2 regions of the Caldicellulosiruptor naganoensis genome follow, and region 2 is predicted to be linked to the other one. Evidence: riboswitches for the same ligand, from Rfam matches in the RefSeq annotation. Region 2 holds a riboswitch; the other holds the start of a gene.
The links. A riboswitch is a leader RNA that binds a small molecule or an ion and turns the genes downstream of it on or off. The one in region 2 is predicted to bind S-adenosylmethionine.
Positions count from the first base shown of each region.

Region 1: another riboswitch for S-adenosylmethionine. It lies ahead of metK (methionine adenosyltransferase); the one in region 2 lies ahead of OTJ99_RS08565 (O-acetylhomoserine aminocarboxypropyltransferase/cysteine synthase family protein).

Region 1 covers NZ_CP113864.1:1,983,903-1,995,567, forward strand. The annotation lists gene OTJ99_RS09930 (UPF0182 family membrane protein) at 1-1,609, opposite strand, end outside; gene OTJ99_RS09935 (YlbF family regulator) at 1,638-2,000, opposite strand; gene OTJ99_RS09940 (SPFH domain-containing protein) at 2,039-2,974, opposite strand; gene OTJ99_RS09945 (NfeD family protein) at 3,016-3,447, opposite strand; gene recJ (single-stranded-DNA-specific exonuclease RecJ) at 3,447-5,858, opposite strand; gene OTJ99_RS09955 (hypothetical protein) at 5,877-6,374, opposite strand; gene OTJ99_RS09960 (TIGR04086 family membrane protein) at 6,605-7,009, opposite strand; gene metK (methionine adenosyltransferase) at 7,092-8,282, opposite strand; SAM riboswitch class I at 8,399-8,537, opposite strand; gene OTJ99_RS09970 (secondary thiamine-phosphate synthase enzyme YjbQ) at 8,639-9,055, opposite strand; gene OTJ99_RS09975 (glycoside hydrolase family 130 protein) at 9,200-10,150, shown strand; partial or broken gene OTJ99_RS09980 (transposase) at 10,368-11,293, opposite strand.
Region 2 covers NZ_CP113864.1:1,710,735-1,722,399, forward strand. The annotation lists gene OTJ99_RS08535 (pyridoxal phosphate-dependent aminotransferase) at 1-781, opposite strand, end outside; gene OTJ99_RS08540 (membrane dipeptidase) at 972-1,193, opposite strand; gene OTJ99_RS08545 (membrane dipeptidase) at 1,198-1,626, opposite strand; gene OTJ99_RS08550 (hypothetical protein) at 1,605-1,802, opposite strand; gene OTJ99_RS08555 (MBL fold metallo-hydrolase) at 1,831-2,553, opposite strand; gene metX (homoserine O-acetyltransferase MetX) at 2,550-3,695, opposite strand; gene OTJ99_RS08565 (O-acetylhomoserine aminocarboxypropyltransferase/cysteine synthase family protein) at 3,819-5,096, opposite strand; SAM riboswitch class I at 5,209-5,330, opposite strand; gene yhbY (ribosome assembly RNA-binding protein YhbY) at 5,405-5,692, opposite strand; gene OTJ99_RS08575 (hypothetical protein) at 5,761-5,946, opposite strand; gene obgE (GTPase ObgE) at 6,055-7,338, opposite strand; gene rpmA (50S ribosomal protein L27) at 7,453-7,752, opposite strand; gene OTJ99_RS08590 (ribosomal-processing cysteine protease Prp) at 7,736-8,080, opposite strand; gene rplU (50S ribosomal protein L21) at 8,109-8,420, opposite strand; gene OTJ99_RS08600 (epoxyqueuosine reductase QueH) at 8,599-9,144, opposite strand; gene ruvB (Holliday junction branch migration DNA helicase RuvB) at 9,141-10,145, opposite strand; gene ruvA (Holliday junction branch migration protein RuvA) at 10,179-10,769, opposite strand; gene ruvC (crossover junction endodeoxyribonuclease RuvC) at 10,766-11,266, opposite strand; gene OTJ99_RS08620 (GNAT family N-acetyltransferase) at 11,421-11,665, shown strand, end outside.

The DNA of each region.
Region 1 (11,665 bases), 270 kb from region 2:
TGTTTGAGTTTATAGCTGTTGAGACAAGAAGCCTAAAGTCTTTATAGACATATGAAAAGATTAATCTATTTAAAGGTGTTAGTCTTATTCCGCCTTTGCCGTCATATCTAAAAAGCCTGTTTGAATCACCCTCAGGATAGTCAATCTCATCAACCTTTGTGTTAACAATAACGTACGGGTCTGTTTTTTCTCCATAGTATATCCGTGGCTGTGTTACCTTTGGTGCACCGTCTAAGCTCTTTATTGGAATGTCTTTTATGATAAACTTTGGCTGGCCTTCAGGTGTAACTTCTGTCATCAGGCTCATGACAACACCATAGCCGTGAGTGTACTGAAATCTTTGATTGATATATGTCTTCGTCGGAATCCCATCATAGTTTATCTCTCTTGCAGAGATGAATACAGATTTTATCTTACCATTTATTGTATACTTTGCAATATCAGCATCATTGAAGATATAGTACTGTTTAAAACGCTGAATTTGGTTTAAAATAGCCAAAGTTGTGGGATAATCTGTAATTCTAATATTTTCTATCGTACCTGTGTTTTTCTGTAAATCCTCTGCTGTGATAGTACCTGATGTGTCAACAGGAAAATATTTTTCTTCAATGTTTTCTAAATTGTAAGCAAGACGTGTAAACTTAATGTTTTTTTCTAAAAAAGGCCTTTCATACACCTGTTCATTTGGTGATACTACAAAGTACTGAAAAGCTGTAGCGATTATGGTACCCAAAACTGCCCAACCAATATAGGAGAACATTACTTTAGCTATATTTGCGTACTTGCCTTTTATGAAAAAGTAAATGCTGAGTAGAATCACAGTTGCCAAAACAACATACGAAAGCCTAAAATAGTTCATCCTAATGTAATAATCAGTATATCCCACACCAACAACTTCACCAAAGAAAGAGTACAAAAGACCTTCCATTTCATATTTTAGTGTGAATATCTTAATCACAAATATGAGTATCAGATTGAAAAATATATGACTTCTTACCTTTTTGTCATAAAGCACACCCCATGAATTTACCCTGCTAACAAATGCAAAACCATAGAGAACAAGGTATAATACCACTGTATAGATACATACAAATATCACTAAATAGAATAGAAAATTTACAATTGAAAGAAAAAATGGTCTTTCAAACACATAGTATCCTACATCTTTGTTAAAGATCGGGTCTTTTATATTAAACGGCTTTGAATGCTTGAAGGTCAAAAATTTGATGTAGAGATTGTTTTCCAAATACTTGCTCGCTATCAGCGCCAATAACACAGAGACAATAATATTTAGAATGTTCTTCTTAAGCAAACTAATTTTTCCAACAATTCTTTCAATATTTCTCTTCACAATGGCATTGTTTACAAAAAACACAAAGAACAAAATCATAAATGAAACAACCTGTACTGAAAGCTTTACATAGAAGTTCTTCCAGAATACACTTACAAAGTTTTCACCAATTTCTTTTATTTGGATGAGTTCTAAAAATAAATCAAAAGCAATTGAAAAAGCTATAGCTAATATTACCAGTATTGAAATAACAAAACCTACTTTTTTAACCACTTTTTTAGTTTTCTCTCTTTTATAATCGTAAATTCTATCTGCCATCCTAAATTCTGTCCCTCACTTTATTTTTTTATTTGCTCTCTAAAAGTCCAAACATTTCATCTTTTAAATCTACTGCTTCTGCTATTATCTTTGAAATATCAGCCAAAATTTTTGCAAGCATCATCTCAGCTGAAAGATACTCTTCAATATCAGAATTTAGGCTTATTATCTGGTAAAGCTGCTGCAGAGAATATACATCAGAGCTTGTAACCTCTTGTCCTTGCAAGCGCTTTTGTTCAAGCTCAAGTTGTTTCTTTTTAAAGTCCATAACCATCTGTTTGAGCTTCTCGTCTTTTTCAATCTTTTCTTTTGCAGCTTTAAATCTTTTAAACTCATTTGACTCTTTTAGAACATTTGCAAGCTCGTATGCAATGTCGTAAACATTTTTCATCTTTTGTATACTCACCCCTTTTGTGAATATTTTATTTTTTAAGCACTCTTGTCTTGATTATAAATATTTTCATTTGTCTTCAAAAGCTCTGAGGCGCCAATTAAAGTACCAAGATTTTTAAATGCATCAGTTGGAATGTATACCTTATTTGCCGGATTTTTGGCAATTTCAATTGCAGCCTCTATCTGCCTCATCGCAAGTACAACTGCATCTGTGCCACTTTCCTTAATAGCTCTGTTGACATATGCAATAGCGTTTGCCTGTGCTCTTGCTACCATCTCAATTGCCTGAGCCTGACCTTCCGCCTGCAAAATCTTTTGCTGCTTTTCACCTTCTGCCCTTTTTATAAGAGCTTGCTTGTACCCTTCTGCTTTAGCAATTTCACTTTCTCTTACACCTTCTGCTTCAAGTATCATTGCCCGCTTGTCTCTTTCTGCCTTCATCTGTTTTTCCATTGCCTGTGTTATTTCAGCAGGTGGAATAATGTCTTTTATTTCAACTCTTTTTATCTTTACCCCATAGTTATCTGTAATTTGGTCAAGCACAGTTGTCAACTTTGAGTTTATAACTTCTCTGGAGGAGAACACTTCATCAAGAGTCATACTACCAATGACATCCCTGAGATTAGTTAATACTGAATACATAATCGCTGCTTGATAATTTTGTACATTATAAGTGCACATCTTTGCGTCAAATACCTCAAAAAATACAACAGAGTCAATCTTTATTCTTACGTTATCCTTAGTTATAACATCTTGCGGTGGTACATCCAAGATTCTTTCTTGCATATTAACTTTTGCTCTTATGTTGTCAATAAAAGGAATAATAAGATGAACGCCCGGCTCTAAAACCCTGTGAAACTGGCCAATTCTCTCTACAACATAGCAGTATTTTGTACGAACAACTTTTACACTTGAAAAGAAGAAGATCAAAAACAGCGCAATTATTAAAATGACCCATCCAATTGTCGGCATACAAGCTTCCTCCTCCCATTTTTCAAAATACTCTTGTTTTTTTATTCCATCTTGTCGACAAAAATTCTCAACCCATCCACTTTTCTAACCTTTACTCTGTCCCCTTTTTCTAACTTTTTGTCACAGAAAATGTTGTAAAATATTCCGTCCTTTTTTATTTTGCCAGAATACCTATCTTCCGATACCTCTTCAACAAAAAATTCTTCACCCACGTTTACAAAGCTTCTGTTTTCTATTCTTGGCATGTTTTGCATAAATTTTTTAATCTTAGGTTTAAATACCAAAAAGATTGCTAAGCTGAGAGTAATAAATAGACCAACTTCTACAAATAGATTGTTTACAAATAAATCTAAAATGAAAATTATAAAAGCTGAAATATAAATAGGAAAAAAGACAAAACCAATAAAGGTATCAGCTATTAAAAAAGCAAGAGCTATCACAAGCCAGATAAAATCATAAATGCTTACATTCATCAAATTCCCCCTTCATCCTTTTTAATGATCTGGAAAAATTTGTAGATTGATGTCTGTTTCAAGTTTACCTTCTCAGAAACTTTATAAAACTCTTTTACTTCTATCCCCTCATGGGTAACCTCTGCACAAAGCATTTTTTTCTCTTCAAACATCTCAAGGATAAATAAAAGTTTTACAACCTTTTTAAATGGGTCTGATTCATTTATACCCGAAAAATTGTATGAGATAAACTCACAATCTCTAAGTGTTTTATAAACATTTACCACCTCATCATTTATTTGTAGATTAAAATCCTTAAATTTCTTGTCTAAGTCAAAAATCAAAACTTTTGCATCTTGATAGAGATTTTTTACAAGCTGATATGAAGGAATGTCAAGTGCAACTATCAGGTCAAAATCCTCTTTCATACTTTCTATCTTGTCAATCCTCGGTGCAAATATGTCATCAAAATACACCTCTTTTAATGAACTCTGGTGCTGCACAATCCGCCCTTGATTATCTAAAAATTCAAAAAGATCATTTTGTACCTCTTCACCTTTTAAAAACTTCAAAAAATCCAAAACAATATGAGGGTAAAAAGCTGTAAAGATACATTTTTTGTCAATAAGTTCAGAAAGATTACATGTCTCAATTTCAAATTTCTTAAAACTACATCCTTTTTGTCTTACAGCTTTTAAGTTATTGTAAAGGTCTTTTATAACACCAAAACTGATATTCTCGCATATATCGATCAGATTAAACTGATTTCGTCTTGTAGAGTTAAACATATTTTTTTCAAGTTTGCAGACAATATCAACCTTTTTCATTGTAACAAGCTCATCTTCATCTTCTAAGTTTGAAAAACATACGACGTCATACTTCATACCATTCCCTGTATAGAATTTATAATACTTATTATCCTCACCCATGAACCTAAAATTTTCAACAACAATGTTCTTTATAAGAAAGGTTGGCTCAGGATTCCCTACACCAAATGGCTCTAAGAGATAAACTTGGTCAATTAGCTCATCATCAATCTCGTTTAAGCTCAAAACAAGGTCAATTTCAACAGCTGGTTTGAAAATCATAAAATGATAGTCCTGAGCAATACTGTTTAGAATCTCATCAAGTTTGTCAAAATTATCTCTTACAAGTGAAAGCCCAGCTGCATGTTCATGCCCACCAAATTTTAGAAGAATATCAGAGCAATTTTTTAACGCTTCAAACAGGTTAAAACCTTTTATTGACCTTCCAGACCCTTTCAAAATCCCATCATCTGTAAACGTAAACAGAAGAGAAGGTCTGTAATATTTTTCTGTTATCTTTGATGAAGCAATCCCAACAACACCAGGATGCCAGCTTTGAGAGCTTAGCACAAAAATCTTTTTCCTTAGGATATCTTTATTCAGTGTAATTATCTTTTGAGCTTCTTTGATAGTCTTTTCTTCTATCTCCTGACGTTTTCTGTTTTCCTCGTCTAATTTTCTTGCAATTTTCTCAGCTTCTGTAAAAGAGTCACTTAAAAGAAGCAGCATGGCTAAATTAGCATCCGAAATTCTGCCTGCTGCATTCAGTCTTGGCCCTATGATAAATGAAACATCGAAAGGTTTCAGTTCTTCCTTTGATGAAAGTCCAGCTACTTCTATAAGTTTTTGCAGCCCTATGTTCTTTGTATACTTTAAAAGCTTTAGACCAAACTTGGCAAAAATCCTGTTTTCATCAACAAGTGGCATGACGTCCGCAATTGTGCCAATTGCCACAATGTCAAGATACTCAGAAAGCTTAATTTCAACTCCAGAAAGCTTTAGTGCATGAAGTAGCTTGAATGCAACCCCCACCCCAGCCAAATCTCTAAAAGGATATGTACTGTCACGTCTCTTGGGATTTATAATGGCATCGGCTATTGGTAGCTTGTCTTTTGGTTCATGGTGGTCTGTGACAATGATTATTTTTCCTTTTTGCTTTAGATATTCAATCTCATTTATGGCACTTATTCCTGTGTCAACTGTGATTAAGATGTCAAATGTATTTTCTAACCTCTTTAAGATATCAAGGTTGAGTCCATATCCATCTTTGAATCTATTAGGAATATAGTAACTTGTTGGCAAAAATTTACTCAAATTTGAATAAAGAAGATATGTACTTGTCACACCATCGCAATCATAATCTCCGTAAATAAGCACTCTTTTCTTGTTTAAAATGGCGCTTCTGAGAATCTTGACAGCCTCTTTCATGTCGTTGAGTAAAAATGGATTGTGGAGGTTTTTAATTGCCGGTTCTAAGAATTTTTCAATACTCTCCTTTTGAGTAATCCCCCTGTTTTTTAAAACTTTGATTATTTGAGGTTTTATTTTTCTGCCATTTATAATTATATCAAAGTCATCACTATCTTCACACTCTTTTAGTACCCATCGCTTTTTCTGGAATATCATAGCTTAAAAAATGCCTCCTCAATTTAAGTAAATGTATATCATCACTATCAAAGTTACAAAGAAAGATGTTGCAGCTCCAACTATAAGTTGTTTAAAATCGTGCCTTTTAAGCACAAGCCTTGACCACATGACAAGAGGAATGAGCAAAGCTAAAAACCACATCTTTATTCCAACAATAAAGTTAATGGCAAGAATCGGACCGGTTATTCCACAAGCATGACCACTTGCTTTAAATCTCAATACCTTGTTAATGAAAGCTAAGATTAAACTTGAGATAAGATAAGACAAATACAGTCCAATCATAGCTTTTGTAGGTTTCTTCATGGCCAGCAAACTCAAATTTCCCAAAACATATCCAAATATACCAAAGATAAAAGCAAGTTTTCGTTCTTTTTCCCTTCCACCTGCTTTAAACTTTGGAACAACTCTTGCAATAATATATGCTGAGATGGGTATTATTGTGAAAAAGAAAATTGAATTTAGGTAATAATTGAAGTTGCCGTTATAATTTGCCATTTTGTTGTCAAACCACATAATCGTAAATACAATCAGTGCAACAATTTGGAACTGTAAAAAGACTACTTATAAGATATGCAATCTTTTCTCTCATAAGTTTATCCCCCAAAAAGTTTAATTTCTTCCTTGAGTTAATTATACACCATAATTGGATGTAAAGGCAAAAATAAATCCCCTTTTGCTTATGCCAGCTGCAAAAGGGGATACGGATAGCTTATATCTGCGTTTTTCTACCTTCTTTTTGGTCGTGGTTTTCTGCTCTTCCCTGCATTCAAAGCGCCCATCACAAAGCCCAAAATTGGACCAAAGATTATTAAATATAATTGGTACTTTGAAATGTTAACACTTCTTTTTAAAACAATGGATACCACAACCAAAATAATCGAAACAAAAAGCGAAACCACAAATGCAGCTATTTTTTTTCTGGTAGGGCTAATTTCAGCAGTCTCATATCCACACAATGCTATTCCTACAAACATTGAAAATATAGTAAGATACTGTGCAATTTTATCCGGCATTGAAAAATACATCACAAAAAGAGATATTATAAGAATTAAAAAGCAAATCAAAAATAGTGACTTTACTATTATCCAGACATACTGAGAAAGACTTGCATCTTCAATTTTCTTATTCACATATCTTCCAATATTTTTTTCAAAAAGTTGCTCTATTAAACATTATTAAAAGTCATTCGAACTTAGAACAATAGCTATTCGTTTAGAGATTTTGAGCCTCCTTGAGAATAATATCAACTTTATCAGTTCTCTCCCATGGCAAATCCAAGTCCTCTCTGCCAAAGTGACCATACGCAGCAACTTGCTTGTAAATTGGTCTTCTCAAATCCAAGTCTCTTATTATAGCAGCCGGTCTTAGGTCAAATACTCTCTTTACAATCTCGGCAATTTTTTCATCATCAATCTTTCCAGTTCCAAATGTATCAACCCTGATTGAAAGTGGTCTTGCAACACCTATTGCATATGAAAGTTGAACCTCACACTTTTTAGCAAGTCCTGCCGCAACTATGTTCTTTGCAACATATCTTGCTGCATATGTTGCAGACCTGTCAACCTTTGTCGGGTCTTTTCCAGAAAATGCTCCGCCGCCATGGCGTGCATAGCCACCGTAGGTGTCAACAATAATCTTTCTTCCTGTAAGGCCTGAGTCGCCTTGAGGACCTCCTATAACAAACCTTCCTGTTGGGTTTACAAATATCTTTGTATTTTTATCAAGCATTCCTTCAGGAATAACCGGTTTTATAACATGTTCAATCACATCTGCCTCAATCTGAGCATGTGTAACCTCTGGGCTGTGCTGAGTTGAAACCACAATTGTATCGACTCTTACTGGTCTGTCATCTTCATATTCAACTGTAACTTGAGTTTTGCCATCAGGTCGCAAATACGGCAAAATACCTTCTTTTCTGACATATGCAAGTCTTCTTGCAAGCTTGTGAGCAAGATAGATTGGCATTGGCATCAAAACTGGCGTTTCATCACATGCAAATCCAAACATCATACCTTGGTCGCCTGCACCAATTGCCTCTATATCATCGTCTGTCATCTCGCCAAGCTTTGCCTCTAATGCCTTGTCAACACCCATCGCAATGTCAGGTGACTGCTCATCAATTGATGTTATCACCGCACATGTGTCAGCATCAAACCCATACTTTGCACGTGTATATCCAATCTCTCTTATTGTATCTCTTGCTATCTTTGGTATGTCCACATAACATTTTGTTGTTATCTCACCCATCACAAGAACAAGACCTGTTGTTACTGCAACCTCACACGCAACTCTTGCGTACGGGTCCTTTTCTAAAATGGCATCCAAAACAGCATCTGAAATCTGGTCACAAATCTTGTCTGGATGACCCTCTGTTACAGACTCTGACGTAAATAACTTTCTCATCTGCTCTTTGTACCTCCTTTTAAGTAAAATAGAAACTCATGTAAAAATAAAACATTATATAAAATTTAAAGCCCCTTCTGAAAAGAAGAGGCAAAACTTTCTTTTAAAAAGTTTTATCCTCATCTCTCAGAAAGCTTAAAACATATAAACTTTTTAAGCTTTCTGACGGAGTTGGCACCATTGCAAAGAAAAAAACTTCTTTGCCGGTTGCCGGGTTTCATCGGGCCTTTTTCCCTCCACCTCTCTTGATAAGGATAACCTTATCATCCTCTTGTTATTCAATTTTTAAATTTGCCTCAATTATATTAACAAAACAAATTGGTATTGTCAATAAAATTATTTGTACAAAAAAAGACTTACTCGCCAATAATCTTAACAAGTACTCGTTTCTTTCTCTTGCCATCAAACTCGCCATAGAAGATTTGTTCCCATGGACCTAAATCAAGCTTGCCATTTGTAATTGCAACAACAACTTCCCTGCCCATGATCGTTCTTTTCAGGTGTGCATCAGCATTGTCCTCACCAACATTGTGATAGTATTGAGAGTATGGCTTTTCAGGTGCAAGTTTTTCAAGCCAAATTTCAAAGTCTCGAAGCAAGCCTTCTTCATCGTCGTTTATGAATACACTTGCAGTTATATGCATAGCATTGCAAAGCAAAAGCCCCTCTTTAATTCCACTTTCATCAACACATTTTTGTAGAGTATCTGTAATATTTACAAACCCACGCCTTGTGGGAATTTCAAACCACAGTTCCTTCCTATAAGATTTCATTTGTAAGAATCACCCCGCTAAATTATTGATTTTCTTTTTTCTTGACAGTTTTTAAAAAATATTTTAATAATTTTTTTGTAATGATTCAACAGAAAATGTGGTATATTTCAATGTATAGACGAATAAATTGTGGGGGGATTTTACATGAAGAAGGTCTTTGCAAAAAAAGATATATTCACTCGCTATAGTGGAAATCCAATAATCACAGTATATGATATACCTTACTCAGCAAACGCAGTTTTCAACGCAGGTGCTATTAAATATAAAAATGAGTACCTACTTCTTTTGAGAGTTGAAGACAGACAAGGAAAATCACACCTAACTGTTGCAAAAAGTGCGGATGGCAAGACTAATTGGAAGATCGAAAAATCGCCCCTAATATACCCCCAACCAACAGTATTTATCTATGAAGAATTTGGCTGTGAAGACCCTCGAATAACATATATACCAGAGGATGATTATTATTACATCACATACACTGCATACTCCCGTTACGGTCCTGCTGTTGCTCTCGCACGAACTAAAAACTTCAAAAAAGTGGAAAAATTAGGTCTTATTTGCCCTCCAAATAACAAAGATGCAGTTTTGTTCCCTGAAAAGATAAACGGAAAATATGCAATGTTGCACAGACCTGTTGCAGGGGACATTGAACACATCTGGATTGCATACTCATCAGACCTAATTCACTGGGGAAACCATGAGGTTGTGCTCGTTGAAAAAGGCGGTCCTTGGTGGGATGGCTTTAAAGTTGGAGCAGGAACTGTGCCAATAAAAACTCCTGAAGGCTGGCTAATAATCTATCACGGTGTTAAAATGATGCCATCAGGACCAATTTACAGACTTGGTGCTGCACTTTTGGATTTAGAAAATCCGGCAAAGGTTAAGAAAAGATCCCCTGAGTGGCTCTTATCCCCGCAAGAGGTATATGAGAGAATTGGCGATGTCAACAATGTTGTGTTTACCTGTGGTGCAATTGTTGAAGACAACCAAATCTATCTTTACTATGGAGCTGCTGACTCTTGTATTGCTCTTGCTTTTGCTGAGATTGACCAGATTTTGTCCATCTTGATTGAGGGGGATTTGCAGGTAAAATAGAAGATAAAGGCTCTTTGTCAAAAGTTGGGGTGAACATTCTAAATATCAACCTCTCTTTTGACAAAGAGCTTTTAAAATTAGTCATTGCCATTCTTATTGTTATATAATGTTTTGTCTTCTGAATAAAATTTTACCTCAGGGTGTATGAACTTTTTAACTATACTATTTAGGTTGTTGAATAAAAAATATTACCAGCAATGCATAAAACAAACATAAATTATTGATTCCATTCATAAGCGAAAGAAAACTTTTTACCTTCTAACTTTCTAAGAAGTTGCTCAAACAGCTTAGTATCCAATCAATATACCTTTTATAATTTCTAAAACCTTGAGCCTTACATTCTCAAGATTATATTCACCTTTTAATTTGCTAAATAGTCTTTCAATCTTTGTTCTCTGCCTGTATAACTTTTTACCCTCTTCAGTTTCTAAAAATCTTATGTTCTTGCTTCTAAAACTATTGCTAACATTGTTTATATCTTTCATGTTTCTTTTGTTTATCCCGGCAACAAATTTAACTTTAAGCTCATTTGCTATATTAAACTATTCTACTACAATCGTATCCCGCATCTGCTAATACAATCTCACAGCCAAAGCCCCATGCCCTATACAAAAGCTCTTCTTGTCGCAAGTCTATTAATTTGCCTCTGTAAAATCCAGAAAAGTGGTATTACTTTTTCTTTACCTGTACACAAAAGATGTAATTTGTATCCCCTATAAAATCCTATTGTAATATGTATACCTATTTTTGCTTCTGAATCATTTTTGGCACTTCTAAGCGGCGTAGAGTCTACTATCGCTATACTCATATCAGGTTCTATCTTAGCTATTAATATGTCTTTTATATCTTGCATGTATTCTTCTTCTATTTTTCTTGATAACTTTGCAAAATATGAATAGTCCGGACTTTCTTCTATACCTACTACTTGCTTAAACTCTGTGTCTTGATTTATTCGATATTCTAATTCTCTGAAACTCTTTATCCCCTTTTTAACTTTATAAACCAAACAAGCTATTATCTGAAACAGATTAAACTTCCTCGGTCGTCCCCTTCTATTTTGCTTTATCTTCCTCGATAAAACTTCAGTAACCTTTTTATTACAAAAAGCAGCTTTGAAAATTTCTCATTATTGTGATTTAATATTCATGTATATCTTTTCCTCCTTGTGTTTTTTTGTGGTTTTCTCTTAAATTAAAATTATAACACAAGGGGGATTTTTTCTTTTGTTACTATGTTTACTCTATATGGTTATTTCTTTTATTCAACAACCTCAATTAAATAGGTATAAACTTGTTATTATAAATTTGTTCTTTAAATTCTAATGAAATATTCTTCTATTCGACTAACACATGTACAATACATAAAATGGGTATTATTTTAACATTGCTTCTTTAGTTTCTGACCCATATTACTTTTGCTTCAAATCCAAGCTTATCCTCCTTTTTTACAACTCAATATGTCGTGGTTACAAACCTGTCTATCCCTGCTTTCTCTTTTCTTCTGGCTATCAATACT
Region 2 (11,665 bases):
TTGTTATAATCTTTGCTAAATCCTTGTTTGAGAGAGTATACCCAATTCTCCAGCCTGTCATTGCATAAGACTTTGAAACACCATTTACAATTATGGTCAGATCTTTTGCCTTATCACCGAAAGAAGCTGGTGAAACATGCTTTTGTCCATCATATATGAGTTTGTCATAAATCTCATCTGAAATAATGAATACTTCATTCTGTATACAAAATTCTACAATCTCTTTTAACTCTTCATATGTATAAACCATTCCAGTTGGATTGGATGGAGAATTTAAAACAAGTGCTTTTGTTCTAGATGTGAGATACTTTTGTAAATCTTTTATATTTACCTTGTAATTTGACTCTTTTGTTGTTGGCACAACTATAACCTTACCACCTGCAAGTTTAATAAGCTCTGGATATGTAACCCAATATGGAGATGGAAGGAGTACCTCATCACCTTCATTCAAGAGAGCAAAAAAAACATTCATCAGAGAGTGCTTTGCACCATTTGAAATGACTATTTCATCTGCAGAATAAGAAATTCCATAATTTTCATTATAATACTTTGCAACCGCCTCTTTTAAACAGGCAATCCCCGCAACCGGTGTGTACTTTGTGTATCCTTTAACAATGGCAGCAATTGCTGCATATTTTATGTTTTCAGGTGTGTCAAAATCAGGTTCACCTGCACCAAAACCAATTACATTTTCCCCAGATTCTTTTAATTTTTTTGCCAAAGTGTCTATTGCTAAGGTTGGTGATGCTGAAATACTTAGCGCTCTCTGTGAATACTTCATCCTTTCTCCCTTCGCCCTTTCAACTTGTTTTTGCAATACTATATCATATTTATATGCATTTTTCAATATCAATGTTACGAAAAAATAGGATTTAAGATTGTAAAAACGCAAGTTTTAAATAAAAAAATTTCATTTTAGAAATTCGTAAGTAAAGCTAAAAAGGTTATTGTAAAGGATATCAAAAATCTCTTCATCGGTAAATCCAAATCCACTGAAGCACCTCTTTTATTTTTGGCAAATCCTCGACCCCATTTATACCATCTGCAAATTGGTCTGCACCGTCAAAGTCAGAATCCAAACACACATGCTTGTGGCCAGTGAGCTGGGAGACATGTGCTATATGCCTTGCAATGTCTTCAATTGTGGCAAAGCTTTCACTTAAAAAAGGCGAATAAAAGCTTATCCCAATCAAACCATTAAAATTTCCTACAATCTTTTAACTGCTCATCTGTAAGATTTCGTGGATGGTTGCAAAGCGCCCAGCAGTTTGAATGACTTACTATAAATGGCCTATCAACAACAGCTACAACGTCAAAAAAAGTCCTTGGTGGTGCATGTGCAAGGTCAATGATAAAGTTCAGGTCCAACAGTTTTTTCAAAATCTCTTTACCAAAACTGCTAAGATTACCGTCTTCGTAAGCACCGCCACACAGTTTATTTTTGTGATTCCACGAAAGCGTGGCAGATATTATTCCATTTTCTTTTAGTATCTCAACATCCTCAAGACTATTTACAAACGAAATATCCTCAATAGCTATAACAACATTTAGTTTATCTTCAACAACAGTATTTGTTTTTCCAATAATGTTTACATCATAGTCTTTTAAAAATCTAATATCGAAAATATGTTCTTCATAAAATCAATATCTTTTTGTCTTGTATCCTGCCATACTGCCATGTACTGAAGTTCTACCCCAACTTCTTCAGCTCTTTTTAAGTCAAACTGAAGAGAATTTTGGTATAAACTTTGACCTTTTAAAAAGCTTTCTGTCAATGTGTCACTGTGAGCATCAGCAAACATATATTGAAAGTTCCTTATTTTGATCCTACTAAAATTCTATTATTTTTTCTTTTGTTGCAAGAACTACATTATTAAAAATCTCTTTTGCCGCTGCCAAATGTTTTTGCTCATCGCACTCAGGCTTTAGATGTGTCAAGACTAAAAGTTTGGCTCCAGCTTCTTTTGCCACCATTGCTGCCTGTTTTGGACTCATATGGTATCTCTTTGACTCCTCAATCTTTTCAATCTCTTCATCGGTATATGCTGCATTTAGCAAAAGCAAATCTGCACCGCTGCAAAACTTTACAAAATCCTCTTTGTACCCTGTATCACCAGAGAACACAAACACTTTTCCTTCCTCTTCTACTCTCACAGCAAAACTCTTATATGGATGCTGCCCTTCAAAAAAGGAAAGCTTAATATTTTCTATTTGGGTTTGCAAGTTTTCTTCGATATTTTTAATCTTGTAAACACCTTTTCTAATTAAGTTATACTCCTCTTGTGGCTCAGATGGAATAAAAAGATCTATCTCTTTACCACGGGATGCAAAGTAGTATCTCAAAACCCCTAAATCACTTGTGTGGTCAGCGTGAAGATGCGAGCATATTATAAAAGAAATATCGTCAAAAGCAATATAGTTTAATAGCCTTGCCAAAATACCGCTTCCACAATCTATAAGAATATTTGCACTTTTTGTTTTTAGCAGGTAACCAGACGTTGCCTCATCTTTGGCAGGATATGGACCTCTTGCACCCAGGATTGTCAAAATCATTTTATCATCTCCTTGTTATATAGTAATTCTAAAAATTCAGTAATTATGTGCCTGTATTTCTCCTCTTCCACTAAGAATGAATCATGACCATAGTCAGACTCAATCTCTTTGTAAATCAAATCAACACCAGCTTCTTTTAGTTTATCTCTCATATATCTCATTTGGCTGATTGGAAAGAGAATATCAGAGGTTATAGCTATCAAGAGAAACTTTGCCTTAATTCTTTTGAGTGCTTCCTCTTCACTACCATATGTTCTCTCTAAATCGTAAAGGTCCATCGCACGTGTAAGATAAAGGTAGGTGTTTGCATCAAATCTCTGAACAAGTTTCATACCTTGATAGTGTAGATAACTTTCCACCTCAAATTCTGTGTTAAAAGACTCAAAAAAGCTCTCAACAGGGTCTTTCATTCTGCGATTGAACTTTCTATCCATTAGTTTGTCTGACTGATAAGTTATCATACCAAGCATCCTTGCAATAGAAAGACCTTGAGCAGGACCTGTCTTGTCATAATAATCACCATTGTTCCAGTTAGGGTCTGCCATAATAGCCCTTCTCATAACTTCATTAAATGCAATTGACTGCGCATTGAGCTTAAGGGGTGATGCAATGTTTATAACACCGTCCATAAAATCCGGGTAACTTACAGCCCACTCCAAAGCTTGCATACCGCCCATTGACCCACCAACAACACAGAGAATATGATCTATCCCAAGGGCCTCCATAAGCTTTCTCTGAACGTTTACCATGTCTTTTATGGTTATAATTGGAAATCGTGCACCATAGGGTTTGCCTGTTTCAGGGTCAATGGAAGATGGTCCTGTTGTTCCCTGACAGCCACCAAGAACATTTGAGCAGATAATAAAGTACTTATTTGTGTCAAACATCTTGCCAGGGCCGACAAACTTGTCCCACCAACCGGGTTTGGGATCATCTTCTGAGTGTTTTGCAACATGTGAATCGCCTGTCAGGGCATGAGTTATTAAAATTATGTTATTTTTTTCTTTGTTAATTTCACCATATGTCTCATATGCAACTGTTATTGGTCCAAATCTCTTGCCACTTTCTAATACAAAATCCTTGTTGTGTGCGAACTTTACAAACTTTTTATAGCCCTCTTCCCAAAACTCAAACTTCTCCAATCTCTTATACCCCCACATTGAAGCTTATTTAAAATGTATGAAAGATTGCCTCTTATATCAATTTTTAACCTTCTTCTGGAGCAATCTTTCATGCAGCAGATGATAGGGCTTATATTCACTATTTTAAATTTTATTTAGTGCACTCTCAATATCATATATTAAATCGTCAATATCTTCAATACCAACAGACAATCTTATCATCTCTGGCAGAACTCCAGCTGCCCTTTGCTCTTCTTCTGAAAGCTGCTGATGAGTGGTTGAAGCAGGATGAATAATAAGCGATTTTGCATCTCCAACATTTGCTAAGTGTGAGAACAGCTTAACATTATTAATTATTTTCTTTGCTGCTTCATATCCGCCTTTTGGTCCAAATGTAAAGATAGCACCTGGCCCTTTTGGCAGGTATTTTTTGTAAAGGTCATAGTATTTGTTGTCCTCTAAGGCCGGGTAGTTTACCCACTCCACTTTTGGGTGTTCATTTAAATACTTTGCCAATTTCATTGCGTTGTCAACATGCTTTTGCATCCTCAAAGATAGCGTCTCAACACCAAGAAGTATCAAGAACGAATTAAACGGCGAAATGCATGCACCAATGTCGCGCAAGAGCGTAAGTCTTAGCTTTGCGATGTATGCAGCATTTCCAAATTCTTTTGCATAAACAAGACCGTGATAACTCGGATCTGGCTTAGTTAAGTCTGGAAATTTCTCATTCCATTCAAATTTTCCAGAGTCAACTACAATACCAGCAATTGACGTCCCATGTCCACCTAAAAACTTTGTCATTGAGTATACAACAATGTCTGCACCATGTTCAATTGGTCTGAACAAATAAGGTGTTGCAAATGTGTTGTCTACAATAAAAGGAATTCCATTTTTATGGGCAATATCTGCTATTGCTTCAAAATCCGGAATGTTTATATTAGGGTTGCCAAGAGTTTCAACAAAAATGGCTTTTGTCTTATCTGTTATTGCTTTTTCAAATTCTTCTGGATAGTCAGGGTTTACAAATTTTACTGTGATGCCAAGTTTTCTTAATGTGTGAGCAAATAGTGTATATGTCCCGCCGTACAAAGTCGAAGCAGCTACAACCTCATCCCCACTTTTTGCGATGTTCAAAATCGCATAAGTGATAGCAGCTTGCCCTGAAGAGGTAGCAACAGCTCCAACACCACCATCAAGTGCAGCAATTCTTTTTTCCAAAACATCAGTGGTCGGATTTCCTATTCGTGTATATATATTTCCCGCTTTTTTGAGTGCAAACAGGTCTGCTGCCTCTTCAGGTGTATCGAAAATGTAAGAGGTTGTCTGGTAAATTGGAACAGCTCTTGATTTTGTCTCTCTATCAACAAACTGCCCTGCATGAAGTTGAAGAGTATCAAAACCGTATTTTCTTTCTTCCATCTTCTCTTTTCCCCTTTCGTTAATTTTTATAATATCCTGGTTTTCAAAAAAGATAAAAAAATAGTCTTCCTGCAGATAAGCTACAAGAAGACTTTTTTCAAAATCTTCTTACTTCTTATCTGCCAGGTATTTTAAAAATACCTGCTGGAATTGGCACCAAGAAAAAGGGCACCCCTACCTTTTTCCGGTTGCCGGGCTTCATTGGGCCAGTCCCTCCGCCACTCTTGATAAGAAGTAATTTTGATAATATTCAATTGTATTGCTTTAGATTATATCAAATTATATTACCAGGGTCAATACTCTACTTTTTAAATCTGAATTCTCGGGTTTTCTTCTGACCTTCTGTAAATAACAATCTTTCTGCCAATTACCTGTACAGGCTCAGCATTTAGTTTTTCACAAACTATAGCTATCGCCTCTTTTGGTTCTATTTTGCAATTCTTCTCAATTGAAATTTTGATAAGCTCTCTGGCACAAAGTGCTTCGTCTATCTGTCTTAATACCCTGTCAGTAATTCCTTCTTTGCCAATGTGAACTATTGCATCTAAAGCATTTGCCATTGACCTTAGTTTTGCTCTTTGTTTGGATGAAAGCATTCTTCACACCTCCCCATAAAACTAAAACGGCAGAAAGGAACTTGCCTTTCTGCCGGCGTTTTTTATCTTTACACTTCTACTTCTTTTCTTGACCTTCGCCGCTGCTTCTCGTACTCTGGATCCCCCTTTTTCCAACCGCTTCTTACCTTCTCAACTACCATTTGTTTTGATACATCCACAACAAACCCGTTTTCCTTAAAACAAAAGTATGTGGTATTACCTACCTTGCAGTTCCCACAATTGATGCACTCCATTTAGAAAAGATAACCTCCAAACCTTTTAAGAATTTCTTTTTGCTTGTCAATTATTTTAACCCATTTTTGCTGTTTTGTCTATATCCATTTTTATGATAAATCTAAAACTTATTCATAATATTCAAACTCAACATCAAGTATCCTCACAATGTCGCCATCCTGGATTCCCATCTCTCTTAACTTGTCAAAGACACCAAGCTTGTTTAAGAAATTTTGAAAATACCTGAATGAGTCATGGTCATTTAAAACTATGTTTCTTGCAACCTTTTCTACAACTGTTCCTTCTACAATATATATACCATTTTCTTTTCTGATAGTTAGCGGCTTTACATCCTTTTTCTTATAGTACACAAACGTCCGCGGCTTTGCATCCTCTTGTTCATTTTCAGCTGCCTTTTGCTGCTTTAAAAGTTCATAAGCTCTTTTTAAAACCTCTTTTACACCCATGCCAGTTGCAGCAGAGATGGGATACACTTCATACCCCATCTTTTCAATCTCACTTTTGAAAAGTTCAAAATACGCCTGTGCATCAGGAAGGTCCATCTTGTTTGCAGCAACAATTTGAGGCTTTTGTGCAAGATCTGAACTGTATTTTTTAAGCTCCTCATTGATTTTTATAAAATCTTCAACAGGCTCCCTTCCTTCGCTTCCCGACACATCAACAATATGAATCAAGACCTTTGTTCTTTCAACATGTCGCAAAAACTGATGCCCCAGACCTGCTCCTTCGCTTGCACCTTCAATAAGCCCCGGAATGTCGGCAAGAACAAAACTTTCACCCTCGCTAATATATACAATTCCAAGGTTTGGATACTTTGTTGTAAATGGATAGTTTGCTATCTCAGGTCTTGCATTTGTTGCAACGGACAAGAAGGTTGACTTTCCAACATTGGGATAGCCGATGAGCCCAACATCTGCTAAAACTTTTAATTCCAAAATTACCCAAAGCTCGTCCCCTTTCTCCCCAACCTCGGCAAACCTTGGTGTTTGTCTTGTTGCTGTTGCAAAATGTGCATTTCCTCTGCCACCTCTACCACCATGTGCAACAATTGCTCTGTCGCCTTCTCTCGACAGGTCAGCAATTATCTCACCAGTTTCAGCATCTTTTATCACAGTTCCAACAGGAACCTTTATTATCAAATCCTCACCGTCTTTGCCGTGCATATTGTTAGGTCCGCCACGCTCACCGTTTTGAGCCTTGTAATGTCTTTTGTATTTAAAATCAAGCAGGGTGTTGAGTTCTCTGTCTGCAACAAATATTACATCTCCGCCTTTTCCACCATCTCCTCCTGCAGGACCTCCTGCTGGAACGTACTTCTCCCGCCTGAACGCAACTATACCATCTCCGCCGTCCCCTGCTTTTACGTAAATTTTAGCAACATCTACAAACATAAAATTCACCTCTTATTTGAAAAACTCTATTAGGAATCATTTCTCAAGATACAAAAAAAGAGACAAACCTTCAATTAAGTTTGCCTCTTTTTAAAAAGTCATACTATTTTTGAATTATTGAACAGCTACCATCTCTTCGGCTGGAATAACTGATACAAACTTTCTTCCACGTTTTGTCTCAAACTTTACATAACCGTTTACCAAGGCAAACAATGTATCATCTCCGCCACGACCAACGTTCTTGCCTGGGTGGAATTTAGTCCCTCTCTGTCTTACCAAGATATTGCCTGCTAAAACAAACTGGCCATCTGACCTTTTAACACCAAGTCTTTTCGACTCGCTATCTCTTCCGTTTCTTGTTGAACCGCCAGCTTTCTTGTGTGCAAACAGCTGAATGTCAAATACCAATTTCATCTTCTTTCACCTCCACTTTAACATATTTGGGATATTGAGATTCTATTTCTTTTAAAGCCAAATACGCTGTTTGCAAAAGCAGCGAACTTTCCTTTAAAACATTTTCATTTTCATCTATAATTTCAAACTCTAAATATCCACTTTCCTGTTTTATTCTGTGGACTGCCTTTAATATTTCTATGCACCCGTTTACATTTGCAAGAATTACACTTGAGACTGCGCTACATACAATGTCTTTCCCACGTGGTGCAAAACCACTATGCCCTTTTACAACTACTTTGTAATAATATCCTATCTTTTTCCGTTTAAAAAAGGTTGCTATAATCATTTTGAATTCTTTTGAAAATCTTTAGAATCTATTTTACAATCTTTGTTATCTGAAGCTTTGTATACCACTGACGGTGACCAAGTTTTCTGTGATACCCTGTCTTTGACTTATAGGTAAATACTATGATTTTCTTATCTTTAGCATGCTCTAAAACCTTTGCTTCTACATAAGCACCATCAACATAAGGTTTGCCTACCACAAACCCATCATCAGATGAAATAGCAAGCACTTTGTCAATCTTAATCACACTGTCAACATCTGCATTTAGCTTTTCAACCTTTAAAACATCGCCTTCTTGCACTTTATACTGCTTTCCGCCAGTCTCTATTATTGCATACATCCTCTCTTCTATACCTCCTGCTTTTAAAATTTCTCAAATAAATCACATCTTTCACGCCGCTACGGGAGCATTTTACCCTTTGCGAGCGCAATAACATTCAATATTATAGCATTTGAGCTTCTCAATTACAATAGAAAAATTTTTCTTTGACCATCTTCATTTAGCATTTTGCCATCCTTTATTGATTATTTTTTGTTTCTTTGTAAAACCTCTCTTTTTCGCTATAGATACAACCGCAATATTTCTGAAGATATAGTCCAAGTTCTCTTGCTTTTTGTCTTCCTTCTCTAAAGCCTTCTCTGAAGTCTCTGTAATAAAACTCTATTCCATAACGCTCTGCAATATCCTCACCAAGTTTTTTTATTAAATCGTGTTTTTGGTATGGACTTACTAAAAGTGAGGTTGTAAAAGCGTCAAATCCGCTTCTTTTTGCAACTGAAGCAGTCTTTTCAAGTCTTGTACTGTAGCAATAAACACATCTTGAATTTTCTCTAAATGCGCAGTTTCGCAAAAATTCCTCAAGCGGATACTCTTCCAATACAATCAGCTTATTCCCTCTTATTTCATAAAACTTCTTTGCAGCATCTAATCTATTCTTAAACTCTGTGTATGGGTGAATATTAGGATTGTAAAAAAGCCCATAGACTTCATGTCCTTCCTCTGTAAGCTTGTCAAGAGGATAGATACTGCAAGGCCCACAGCATGTATGCATTAAAATCTTCATCTCTTGTCACCGCCAAACTTCGACTTTGCGATATGAGTTATTGCTTTTTGGGTTGCAACTCTCCCACGTGCAGTTTTTACCAAAAATCCCTCTTGAATTAGATATGGCTCGTAAATATCTTCAATTGTACCTTCATCTTCACCAATTGCGGCCGCAATTGTTGAAAGTCCTACAGGTCCACCGCCAAATTTGTATATTATAGCTTCTAAGATGTTCCTGTCAACAATGTCAAGCCCAAGTTCATCAACTTCAAACATCTCAAGCCCTTCAACTGCAACTTCATACGTGATAATTCCATCGTACTTTACCATTGCAAAATCTCTAATCCTTTTGAGTAGCCTGTTTGCAACTCTTGGTGTTCCTCTTGAACGCTTTGCTATCTCAATACAAGCTCTATCGTCTATATCACATTTCAAAATAGAAGCAGATCGTTTTATTATTTGACTTAGCTCCTCTATTGTATAATAATCAAGCCTTTCAATTATACCAAACCTGTTTCTCAAAGGTGATGATAAAAGCCCTGCTCTTGTTGTTGCACCAATCAAGGTAAACGGCGGTATTGAAAGTCTAATTGTTTTGGCAGATGGACCTTTGCCAATTACTATATCCACTTTCAGGTCTTCCATTGCAGGATATAAGACCTCTTCAATGGTTCTATTTAGTCTGTGAATCTCGTCTATGAATAAAATATTGTTTTCTCCGATATTGGTAAGTATGGCAACCAAATCACCTGCTTTTTCAATTGCAGGTCCGGAGGTTACTTTAATATCAACTCCCATCTCATGTGCTATAACATTTGCTAAGGTTGTCTTGCCAAGCCCTGGTGGTCCATACAAAAGTACATGGTCAAGCGGCTCTTTCCTTTTTTTTGCAGCTTCAATGAAAATTCTTATCTTCTCTTTTACCTTTTGCTGCCCAATATACTCATCCAATGTCCTTGGTCTTAGTGATTCTTCATTTAAATCCTCTATGCTAAGTTTTGCATCCAATAATCTTTCCATGTTATTTCATTCCTTTAAACGAAAAATTTATATTTAAAGTCTTGAGAGACGTCTTAACGCCTCTTTTATTCCATCTTCAATAGAAAGGCTTGAAAAATCCTCTGACGATAAAACCTCATTTATCTCATCCATTTCATATCCTAACGACAAAAGAGCAAGCGAAATCTCTTCAAGTTTTGAATCTTCTTTTTTGATTGCTTGGCTGCTTTCTATTTTAAACTCCTTTTTCAGTGTCTCTTTGAGCTCTAAAATTATCCTACTTGCAGTCTTCTTGCCAATACCTTTTACCTTTTCAAGTCTTGAGCTATTGCCCTTTGCAATCTCTATGATAAGTTCTTCATATGGTATTGTTGAGATTATCTGCAATGCAAGCTTTGCACCAATGCCGCTGACTCTTTGGAGCTTTAAAAAAAGCTCTCTTTCCTCTTTTGTTAAAAATCCATAGCACTCAAGCTCAGATAAACTTTCGTTGAATTTTATATGTACGTAAATTCTCTTTTCTTGGCCAATTAAGCCAAAAAATTGTGATGTATTGCAAAAAATCTTTAAAATAACGTTTTTGTAATTCAATAGTATAAAATTGTTCTGAATCTCTTCAATAACTCCAACAATCGAATCTATCATATCCTTTCCTCCTGAGTTACATAAGAACAGCTCCAAAGAGCATGACAAATAGCAACAGCTAACGCATCTGCAACATCGTCAGGTTTTGGAATATCAGGTAAATTAAGTAACATCTTTACCATTTTTTGAATCTGGGTCTTGTCTGCTTTGCCATATCCTGTTATTGCTTGCTTTACTTGAAGAGGTGTGTATTCATAAACATTCAGACTATTTTGAACACATGTTAGAATAATTACACCTCTTGCCTCTCCTACCGAAATTGCAGTTTTAGAATTTTTATTAAAAAAAAGCTCTTCAATTGCAACCACATCTGGCTGGTAAAGTGTAATAATTGAAGTAAGCTCATTGTGCAGGTGAAAAAGCCGCAGTGACTTTCTCATCTCACTTGATGTTTCAATCTTGCCAAAATCAATTACTCTGAATAATGAATTTCCCTTAAATTCAACTAATCCATATCCAGTTAGTGCAATTCCTGGGTCTATTCCTAAAATTCTCAACTTCCTATCAAGCCCTTTCTATTCCTTAAGATTTTTTCTTAAGAACATTGATTCTTTATTCATTTTAGCACATTTTTTTAATTTTATCTACAGATATATACTTGCATTTTTATTCTTTTTAATTTATAATTATGCAGAGAGGGGGCAGTATATAATGGAGTTTGTAGTACGAAGGGCAACTTATGATGATATAAAAGCAATAAAGGAAATAACAAAAGAAGCATTCACAAAGTATTGCGAGCTTGCAGGAATTGACCCTGCTAAAAACGCAGCTGTGAACGAAACTGAAGAGGATATAAAAAGGGATATAGACACAAAAGAGGTCTATGTTGCTTTTATGGATGGAATAATTGTTGGCACAATCAGAGTTGAAATCTTTCCTGACAAAACAGCATATAT